DNA from 3 places in the Shewanella sp. NFH-SH190041 genome. Region 1 is predicted to be linked to each of the others. Evidence: predicted binding sites of a transcription regulator. Region 1 holds the regulator's gene; each other region holds the start of a gene.
The links. The regulator sigma-54, encoded in region 1, starts transcription at its own class of promoters, with help from an activator protein. The targets are predictions, from matches to a motif close to GTTGGCACGNNNNTNGNNT.

Region 1 (3,285 bases):
GTACCAAGAGGGCGAATAAAATATCCACCGGTTGATTATCTATGGCATCGAAAGGAATTGGCTCGGTGCATTTCACCAATACGGCGATAGGTTGTTCTATGTTAGCGAGACGGCCATGGGGAATCGCAATACCATTTCCTATACCTGTGCTCCCCATTTTTTCCCTTGCAAGAAGACTTTCAAAGACTTCCTGAGCGGAAAGGGTGGGGTACTGGGCGGCGACTAGGTCGCTAATCAGCTCCAGTACCTTTTTCTTACTGCCCGGAGTGGCACAGGTCGTGCATTCCGGCTGCAGGATGGTACTGAGTTCCATCGTTAGTGTTTAGTCAACTTCTCTTTGTGTTTAATGACCTGACGATCGAGTTTATCTATCAGGGTGTCAATGGCGGCATACATGTCCGCGTGTTCGGATGTGGCAAAAATCTCACCGCCATTAAGGTGTAATTTTGCTTCTGCTTTCTGTTGCATTTTCTCAACATTCAGCACAACGTGGACATTATTGATCTGTTCGAAATGGCGTTCAAGCTTTGTAAATTTGCTCTCTACATACTCACGCAATGAGTCGGTGATCTCGATGTGATGCCCCGTCAGGTTGATTTGCATAGATATCTACCTCCATTGTCCCAGTGGTTTTATAAACTCTTACGTTGATTGGAAGGCGGGATTAACATCGCTTCTCGATATTTTGCGATGGTCCGTCTTGCCACGTTTATTCCTTGTTCGGCCAGAAGCTGTGCCATTTTACTGTCGCTTAATGGCTTCTTCTGGTTCTCTGCAGCCACCAGTTTTTTGATAAAGGCTCTGATGGCAGTTGAAGAGCATTCTCCGCCATCTTCGGTTCCGACGTGGCTAGAGAAAAAATATTTCAGTTCAAAAATGCCCCGAGGGGTGTGCATGTATTTTTGGGTTGTTACCCGAGAAATCGTGGATTCATGCATTTCCACCGCTTCAGCAATATCATTGAGTACCATGGGTTTCATGGCTTCGTCGCCGAATTCAAAAAAGCCTTGTTGAAACTGTACAATACAATTGGCCACTTTTAACAGGGTATCATTGCGGCTCTCGAGACTTTTGATAAACCATTTAGCCTCTTGTAGGTGCCCTCGGATAAATTGACTATCAGATTGATTTTTGCTGCTGCGTGCAATTGCTGCATATTGCTGATTAACACTGAGTTTTGGCATGCAATCAGGGTTTAACTCTACAACCCAACGGCCATTTTTCTTACTGACAGAAACATCGGGAATGACATATTCGTCGGACTCTCGACTGATCAGCAATCCAGGGCGTGGATTAAGTTGCTGGATTAAATTGATGGCATCGCGCAAGTCATCTTCTTTCAGTTTAGTCTTGCGCATTAAAGTGCGAAAATCCCGCCCGGCAATCAGCTCCAGATAATCTTTAATCAGTAATCGTGCGTTGTCGATATGTGGCGTTTCAGAGGGAAACTGGGCTAATTGGATTAGCAAGCATTCACTGAGATCCCGGGCACCAACGCCAATAGGATCAAAATGCTGAATACGTTTTAGAACAGCCTCAACTTCGTCCAACTCGGTTTCATCATCGCCTAATGCTTCGAGAATCTCTGCTGTGGTTTGAGTCAGATAGCCGCGTTCATCAATGGCTTCAATAATGGCGGTGGCAATAGCATTGTCATTATCAGAAAATGGGGTCAGGTTCTTCTGCCACTCCAGATGTTCATAAAGCCCTTCACTGGTTTCCCCTTGAAATGGCATATCGTCATCACGTCCAGCAGCACCTGAGGATACTGGTGAAGCGGTATAGACTTCATCCCAAGTGGTATCCATGGGAAGTTCGTCGGGCATTGACTCCTGAGTGACAGCATCAGCGGTATCGACAGTTGAACTATCCGGCGTCTCGGTACGGTATTGTTCTTCGTCTGATATGGCGTCCTGTTCTTTTGTGTCTGCTTCGTATTGCTCTTCATCCATCTCCAGCAGCGGATTTGCATCCAATGCCTGCTGGATTTCTTGTTGTAGCTCGAGAGATGAAAGTTGCAGTAATCTGATCGCCTGTTGCAACTGAGGCGTCATGGTTAACTGCTGACCCAGTTTGAGCTGGAGTGACGCTTTCATATAACCGCAAATCCCTGTTTAGAATATTTGTGATGGAAAATACTGGTGAGCAGCGGAAAGGTTCCTGATAAGAGCCGCTCAGCGCCATGTCTGAAGGCGTTAAACCTAACTATAGCCTGAATTGTTCGCCTAAGTACACTGTGCGCACCTGTTGGTTATCTAGAATCTCAGCAGGAGTTCCTTCCGCAATCAAGTTACCGTGACTGACAATGTAGGCGTGTTCACAGACATCGAGGGTTTCGCGCACATTGTGGTCGGTGATCAGTACGCCTAAGCCCCTATCCCTCAGTTGCTCAATAATTTTTTTGATATCGATAACTGAAATAGGGTCTACACCGGCAAATGGTTCATCTAAAAGAATAAATTTAGGATTTGCCGCTAATGCTCGGGCAATTTCAACCCGGCGGCGTTCCCCGCCGGATAGGGCCATCCCCATGGAATCACGGATATGGGTAATGTTGAACTCTTCTAACAGATGCTCCAGCTGCTCTTCACGCTGATCCCGGGTGAGATCTTTGCGGGTCTGCAGTACTGCCATAATATTGTCCCGTACGGATAATTTACGGAAAATACTGGCTTCCTGAGGCAAGTAACCAATGCCTTTGCGTGCCCGCATATGCATGGGATCCAGTGTCAGGTCTTCATCATTGATAAAAATCTGTCCCCGGTCACTCTTAACCAAGCCAACGACCATATAAAAGGTGGTGGTTTTACCTGCCCCGTTAGGCCCCAGTAGACCGACGATCTGCCCGGTTTTGACTTCCAGACTGACGTCTTTAACCACATTACGACTTTTATAGCTTTTTGCCAGATGCGCGGCTTTCAAAGTTAGTTGCGTCATCAGTTTTGCTGCTCTTGCTGAAGATGTTGAGTCGGCGTTTGAGACGGTGCTTTTTTACCATCGTCCTGGAAGTTTTCCGGTTTGATAATGGTGATAACACGGTCTGCCGGGTTTTTACTGCCCTCAGCTTTCATTTGCTGTTTCTGGATGTCGTATACGATGCGCTCGGCGGTTACCTGGCTGCCATCTTGTTCAATTGCAGCGTCTCCGATCAGGGTCAGAGTGCGTTTATTAATGTTGTACTGGATCTCTTTGGCACTGGCGGTGGCCAGTTTGCCATTATCCATCCGCTGCGAATAAGTCGCAGGTTTGCCCCGAGCAATTAAGATGGTGATGCCTTTTTTCTGA
Region 2 (3,285 bases), 1.8 Mb from region 1:
ACTGACTAAATTTGAAGCCCGTGGCCAGCGTTTAGGTCATGGTGTTTGGGATCTGATGTTTGAGAAAACTTGCTAAAACATCAGTTAAGCCACAATAAGCAACCTTGGGAGTCAATATGGCAACAAACCGTAGCCGTCGTCTGCGTAAGAAATTACGGGTAGACGAATTTCAGGAACTGGGTTTTGACATTAACTGGACCTTTAATGCTGATGTCAGCGAAGCGCAGATAGACAGCCTGGTGGATAAATTCATCGATGAGGTGATTGAAGTCCGGGGTCTGGGATTCCATGGTGGCGGTCACCGTGAATGGGAAGGCATTATTGCTACCCAGAAATTGGGGAAATGCAGCGATGCTGATCGTGCCGCAGTTCAGGCTTTCTGGCAGGAACAGGGCGCATCAGATGTAGCTGTCAGTGAGCTTTACGATATTTGGTGGGGATAAATGCCGGCACCTGAACTACTTGAGCAATTGGTCGAGGAAGCAAGACCATTGCTAGGTCAGGGCAAGGTGGCAGACTATATCCCGGCGTTGGCCAAGGTCAACGCCAACAAATTGGGTATTGCTGTAACAACCCCTGATGGCGTGACAATCGGGGCTGGGGATTATCTCGAGCCCTTTTCGATTCAAAGTATTTCCAAAGTATTCAGCCTGACATTGGCGTTGACCCTGTACGAGGAAGATGAGATTTGGCAACGGGTAGGCAAAGAGCCTTCCGGCCATTCATTTAACTCATTGGTACAGGTGGAATTGGAGCGGGGAATTCCGCGCAATCCCTTTATTAATGCCGGTGCTTTGGTTATTTCCGATTTGCTACAAGGCCGACTGAGCGCACCTAAGCACCGTATGCTGGAGTTGGTGCGTAATCTATCCGGTAATCAGAATATTGCCTATGACAAGGTGGTCGCGCGCTCTGAGTTTGAACACAGCGCCCGTAATGCGGCGATTGCTTATTTGATGAAGTCATTTGGTAATTTCGATAATGACGTGGATACCGTATTGCGCAGTTATTTCCATTACTGTGCTATCCGTATGAGCTGTGCTGATCTTTCCCGGGCCATGATGTATCTGGCTAATAAGGGGCAGTCTTTGGCAGGAAAACAGCTTATTTCCCCCGTGCAAGCCCGTCAGCTTAATGCATTGCTGGCGACTTCTGGGCTATATGATGGTGCCGGTGAGTTTGCCTATCGGGTCGGTATGCCAGGTAAAAGTGGCGTGGGCGGCGGCATTATTGCGGTGATCCCTGGGGATATGTCTGTGTGCGTCTGGTCTCCGGCATTGGATATTCAAGGCAACTCTGTGGCGGGTACCGCTATACTGGAATCCTTAAGCCAGAATCTTGGCCGTTCGATTTTCTAGGATCTGTTACTCCTTTTAAGCGGATTTTAGCTGTAAAAATAATGGGATATTTCACTAACTTAGATGGTGAAATGTCTCATTTTTTTATTCTTTATCTCAGTTCCCTGTCCATCAAAATGATGGAAATTCAGTATAAACCGATATAAAACATATAGATAAAAATCTGGCATGGTCTTCGCTTTATTATCTTGCACTATCAAGGACAGATAATAAAAAACAAAGGAATACACTATGCGAATACTTGCCTGCCTCCCTCTGGTTGCTGCGTTATGCGGCGCTTTTCTCACCTCAATATACCCTAGCCCGGTTTGGGCTGAACCTACCGAGAGTTGTGACCTGTCATTTAACTATCATGTTAATTATCGCAATAACCTATTGGAATTAACTGGTGATGATAGCCAGCAATACCGTTTTTCAGCCCAAGGTGTGTGGCTTGATGGTCAGCGGTTAGCCCTTAATCCTCAACAATTAGCGCTGGCAGAAGAGTACCGCCAAGCGGTGATAAAGCAGTTGCCTGAAGTGATAGCTTTAGTAGATGACACCATGACTGTTGTTAACCAAGCCCTTTTGGCGTCTCTGGGGCCATTATTAGGGCAGGCACAGCAACAGCAGCTGAGTGACATCTTGCAACAGACCAAGTTAAAAGTGGCACGGCAGGTGGGGAGGGATAATGACGGCTTTCACCTCAATGCTACCGAGTATGCTTTTAGTGATGTATTTGATGCGGAGTTTGAGCAGCAGATAGCCGAGTTAGCGACGCAATCAATTGCCAGTTTTATGCTGCAGATGGGCATGGACATGCTGTCTAATAATACCAGCGACGCAGATAACAGTATCGATAAGTTCAGTACGCGGATGACTCAGATGGGCTCGCAAATTGAGCAGGCGGTGAATGACAGCAGCGAGCAACTAGAGCGGCGAGCAACTGGGGTGTGTCATACCTTGCGCAGTTTGGAGCAGTTAGAGCAGCAACTGACCACTGCGATACCAGCGCTAGCTAAGATGGATTTGGTCAATACCGCAGATTGATATTAATCGTCTGTACCTGATTAATTGGTAAATTGTTTTCGCTTTATCCCTGACATCTTTGCCCTCGTCAGTTATCCCGCTGGCGGGGGCTTTTTTTATGCGGATATTACTGTGTATTTTGCCTAAGTATGTTCCCTAAGTATGTTCCCGTGGCATGATGACATCGTGTGGTTTTTACCCCTTGTGTGTTGCAAAACATAACGGTAATTTTGACGGTAGCGTGATAGCGACAGAATGAATTTTTATCACAGCGTGAGTTAGCCCACGCTGTCGCAATCTTTAAATTCCTAATGTAATTAGTCATATATTAAACCTTCCATAGAGTCTGATATACTCGCGCCACCTTGTTTAGTTCAGTGCAGCAGCGCCAGGAGACAAGGATTTTGCCTTGGCTGAAAAATAAAACTTCTGATTTAGATGAAATTTTTCTTGCTGTTGCATTGTTCGCTATTTTATTTTCATAGTTTGCGTAAATGACCGGCCAGGGATCTGCCCGCCCCGGGATAAATATAATCAGCGATGCGTATAGCGTAAGGCGACTGCTATGTTAGAACTCTTAGAACCTATTGCGATTTTTACCCATGTGGCCAGGGCCGGCAGTTTTAGCGCTGCCGCCAGGCGGTTGGGCATTTCCAAATCCAAAGTGAGTACCCAAGTTGCGGATCTTGAACATAAGCTTGGTGTGCAGCTCATTCAACGTACCACCCGCAGCCTGAGTCTGACCGAAGCAGGTAACCTACTGTATGTCCAAGGCGAAGAGTTACTGCGGGATGCCGATCAGGCTATTGCCAGTGTGCATAATCTGAACGATGCCACCCGAGGGGTGTTGAAAGTCGGCATTTCCCAGTCTTTTGGTACGATGCACATCATTCCTGCCTTACCAGAATTTATGGCCAAA
Region 3 (3,285 bases), 740 kb from region 1:
CCGCCTCAGCCTGTTTCAGCATACCAAGCGTATCCGCAGCATATTGATCTTCTATCTCCGCCAACTCATTACCCAAAGCCGGCTCTGGCGGCAATTCGGCTGACTGAGGACTCATCAATCGACGCAACATAGGACGGATCACCGTCAGGATCAGGACCAAAATAACTAATGTGCCTATCGCTAATTTTACTGTGCGCCAAAACCAGGGTTGCTCCCATAATGGTGGCTCAGGGGCGGCTTCGATCAGTTGATCCATAAAAGGCACTGTTACCACCTCAATGGCATCCCCCCGCTCCGCACTAAAACCAATCGCCCCTTCCAGCAAACGGCGGATATTTGCCATCTCTTCTGCAGTACGTGGTACCCGGGTAATTTCACCATTTTCACCTTCTGGTCCAGGTTTAAAATCCACAGCAACAGACACACTAACCCGGCGTAATGTGCCAACCTGCTGTCGGGTATGACTAATAACCGTATCCAATTCATAATTGCGCGTGGCTTCTTTATGGCGCGAGCCACTGCTATTCGCAGCGGTTTCCTTTTCGTCGACCTGTTCAGGTATAGTGGACGCCATTGGCGGTTGATTGGTTAATGCACCGGGAATGCCCCCCGCTGAGCCGGTACTGGAGCTGTTTTCCACCGTCATCTCACTGCGCAGTGCTGGCAAATCTGGGTTATAACGTTTGGCCGTTTGCTCAACCGCAGTAAAATCCAGATTAACATCCACTTGGGAGGTAAAATTTTCTGGGCCCAGAATCGGGATCAAAATCGATTCAATCTTGGCGCGATATTCCGCTTCTTTTTGCTGAACGAGTTCCTGCTCTCGCCGAGCGCGGGCAGAGACCCCACTTTGGGAACCGGAATTTAACAGCCGACCATGGGCATCAGTCACCGTCACTCGACTGGGTTCCATACCATCAACAGCAGAAGCGACAATGTCGACCACAGCATCCACTTCCCCCTGCTCTAACCCGGCTCGACGGGTCGTCAACACCACGGTGGCACTGGGTTTAGAACGGTGACGGGAAAACACATTTTCTTTTGGTAGTGCTAAAATCACCTTGGCCCGGTTAACACTGTTCAGCTCGGCAATCGCCCGGGCAAGATTCATCTCCTGACTGGCTTTCAGCCGGGCCTGCTCCATCCGCTGGCTAACCCCAAACCCAGAATCTTTACTAAGGTAATCTTCCTGATTATCAGTTGCTTCGACTCCCTCACGGGATAGCAACATTTTCACATCCTGATATTTATCATCCGGCACCTTCACCACATCAAGATCCAGCTGATAATCAATACGGTGTTTATCCAGCACATCGAGCACCGACACCATCTGCTCGGTATTCATTTTCCCCAGTGGCCGATAATCCGGCTCCTGAGCCCAAAACATAATAAATACCGCCACCGCCAGACAGATTGCTAACGCCAGAACCATTGCGAGCTGGCGCAAAACATCCACACTGCCAAGCCCTGCCAAACCGGATTTATTTTCCTGGACAGTCCCACCCTCATCAGTGGTGACCACACCACTTTCGCCCACTACCATCTCTGTGCTCACCGTGCTACTCCGTTAACTCAGTTATGACAGCCAGTTATACCGGCATACTCATAATTTCTTTGTAGGCTTCCACCAGCTTATTGCGGACCTGCACTGTGGCTTCAAAAGCAACACTGGCTTTTTCCCGCGCAATCACGGTATCGGATAATGTCACGGTAGGATCCCCCAGCTCTAATGCAGTCGCCATTTGCGCGGAGTGAGACTGCAACTGGCTGACTTGGCCAACGGCTTGGGCTAACAGGGCACCGAAATCTTCACCACTGTGATTATTGATCTGCTGTATGGGATTCGCGGCAATACCGGCACTGGGAGCCACTTCTCCTTTCAACACCTGCATCTCTGCCAGCAATGGATTCGTTCCCAATTGCATTGCAACCTCCTGTAGTCAGAATCTTGACCTATAACAGGCCATTTAAGCTTAACAATGCAAAGAGTCTGCCACTCCCGGCCACCGACAGAGGAAATAGCAGATGAAGACGAATGAAGAGAGATAAACAGAAGGAATAAAAATAAGATTTATCACGTAATTAGTGACAGTACAGCGAACAGAGCAGAAACCGGGCTACTTGAGTTAACAGTAAAACAGCAGCCCTAAGCTGCTGTTTGGTTGAAGTAATATTCAGACCAGAGAAGAGAAGCTAATTAGCCCGAACCATCTCGCAGGATATACCCGCCAGCAAGCTTCAACCGGGAATAGCAATCCCCATATCCCGCATTTTAGCCATCTTATATCTCAGGGTTCGAGCGCTTATTCCCAGTTTTTCTGCCACCAGTTTACGGCTCCCCTGACACTGAGCCAGAGTTTCCAAAATAATCACATGCTCCTGAGCTTGTAACTCTCGTCCCAGCCCTTCAGGCTCATCCATTATCTGGCTTTGTTCTGGTTCATTAGGTATGCCCGCGGCAGTTGAGTCAAGGATAATATCATCAGCAGTAATGACCCCAGCTGTAGCTAAAATCATGGCGCGATGCATCACATTATCTAGCTCACGCACATTACCCGGCCACCTGTGACTCAGTAAACGGCGCCGGGCTGTATCATCAAGCTGTGGTACTGGTGTCACGCCGGAATGATGACCATGACGCTGCAGTAAAAACTCTGCCAGAGGTAAAATATCCTTAGGCCGCTGATGTAATGCAGGCCAAGCCAACGGAAACACATTGATACGGTAATAAAGATCCTCACGGAATTTACCCGCCTCCGCCATGGCTTTTAAGTCCCTGTTAGAGGTAGCCAAAACCCGCACATCCAATTTGATGGTTTTACGCCCACCCAGCCGCTCGACTTCACGCTCCTGCAGTACCCGCAATAATTTTGCCTGTAACGCTAAATCCATTTCCGAGATTTCATCTAGCAGCAGCGTCCCCCCCTGAGCTTGTTCAAATTTTCCCGGACAGGCTTGGTAAGCACCGGTAAATGCTCCTTTTTCATAACCAAACAAGGTTGCTTCGAGCATATTTTCCGGAATAGCAGCACAATTAATGGCTACAAACGGAGCCTGATTTCGACAACTGTGCTGATGGATAAAACGAGCCAGTACCTCTTTACCACTGCCACTGGGACCTGTGATCATCACAGAGGCGTCCGAGTTGGCAACCCGTTGAGCCAGCGTCAATAAAGCCTGACTTTTTTCATCAGCCACCACAGGCTGACAGGTATCCTGTACCGGCAACAGGTAACGGCTCACCTGATTCAGCAGCACTTCAGGAGCAAAGGGTTTGGCAAGATA

Region 2: a site for sigma-54 is predicted at 1,521-1,539, ahead of NFHSH190041_RS14290 (YggN family protein). Genes of this name have one in related genera too.
Region 3: a site for sigma-54 is predicted at 1,980-1,998, ahead of fliE (flagellar hook-basal body complex protein FliE). Genes of this name have one in related genera too.

The regions. Positions count from the first base shown of each region.
Region 1 covers NZ_AP026070.1:715,935-719,219, forward strand. The annotation lists gene ptsN (PTS IIA-like nitrogen regulatory protein PtsN) at 1-313, opposite strand, end outside; gene hpf (ribosome hibernation promoting factor) at 316-603, opposite strand; gene NFHSH190041_RS03185 (RNA polymerase factor sigma-54) at 633-2,096, opposite strand; gene lptB (LPS export ABC transporter ATP-binding protein) at 2,206-2,937, opposite strand; gene lptA (lipopolysaccharide transport periplasmic protein LptA) at 2,937-3,285, opposite strand, start outside.
Region 2 covers NZ_AP026070.1:3,217,748-3,221,032, reverse strand. The annotation lists gene trmB (tRNA (guanosine(46)-N7)-methyltransferase TrmB) at 1-76, shown strand, start outside; gene NFHSH190041_RS14300 (50S ribosome-binding protein YggL) at 117-443, shown strand; gene glsB (glutaminase B) at 444-1,358, shown strand; gene NFHSH190041_RS14290 (YggN family protein) at 1,590-2,387, shown strand; gene NFHSH190041_RS14285 (LysR family transcriptional regulator) at 2,932-3,285, shown strand, end outside.
Region 3 covers NZ_AP026070.1:1,458,886-1,462,170, reverse strand. The annotation lists gene fliF (flagellar basal-body MS-ring/collar protein FliF) at 1-1,543, opposite strand, end outside; gene fliE (flagellar hook-basal body complex protein FliE) at 1,590-1,925, opposite strand; gene NFHSH190041_RS06435 (sigma-54-dependent transcriptional regulator) at 2,239-3,285, opposite strand, start outside.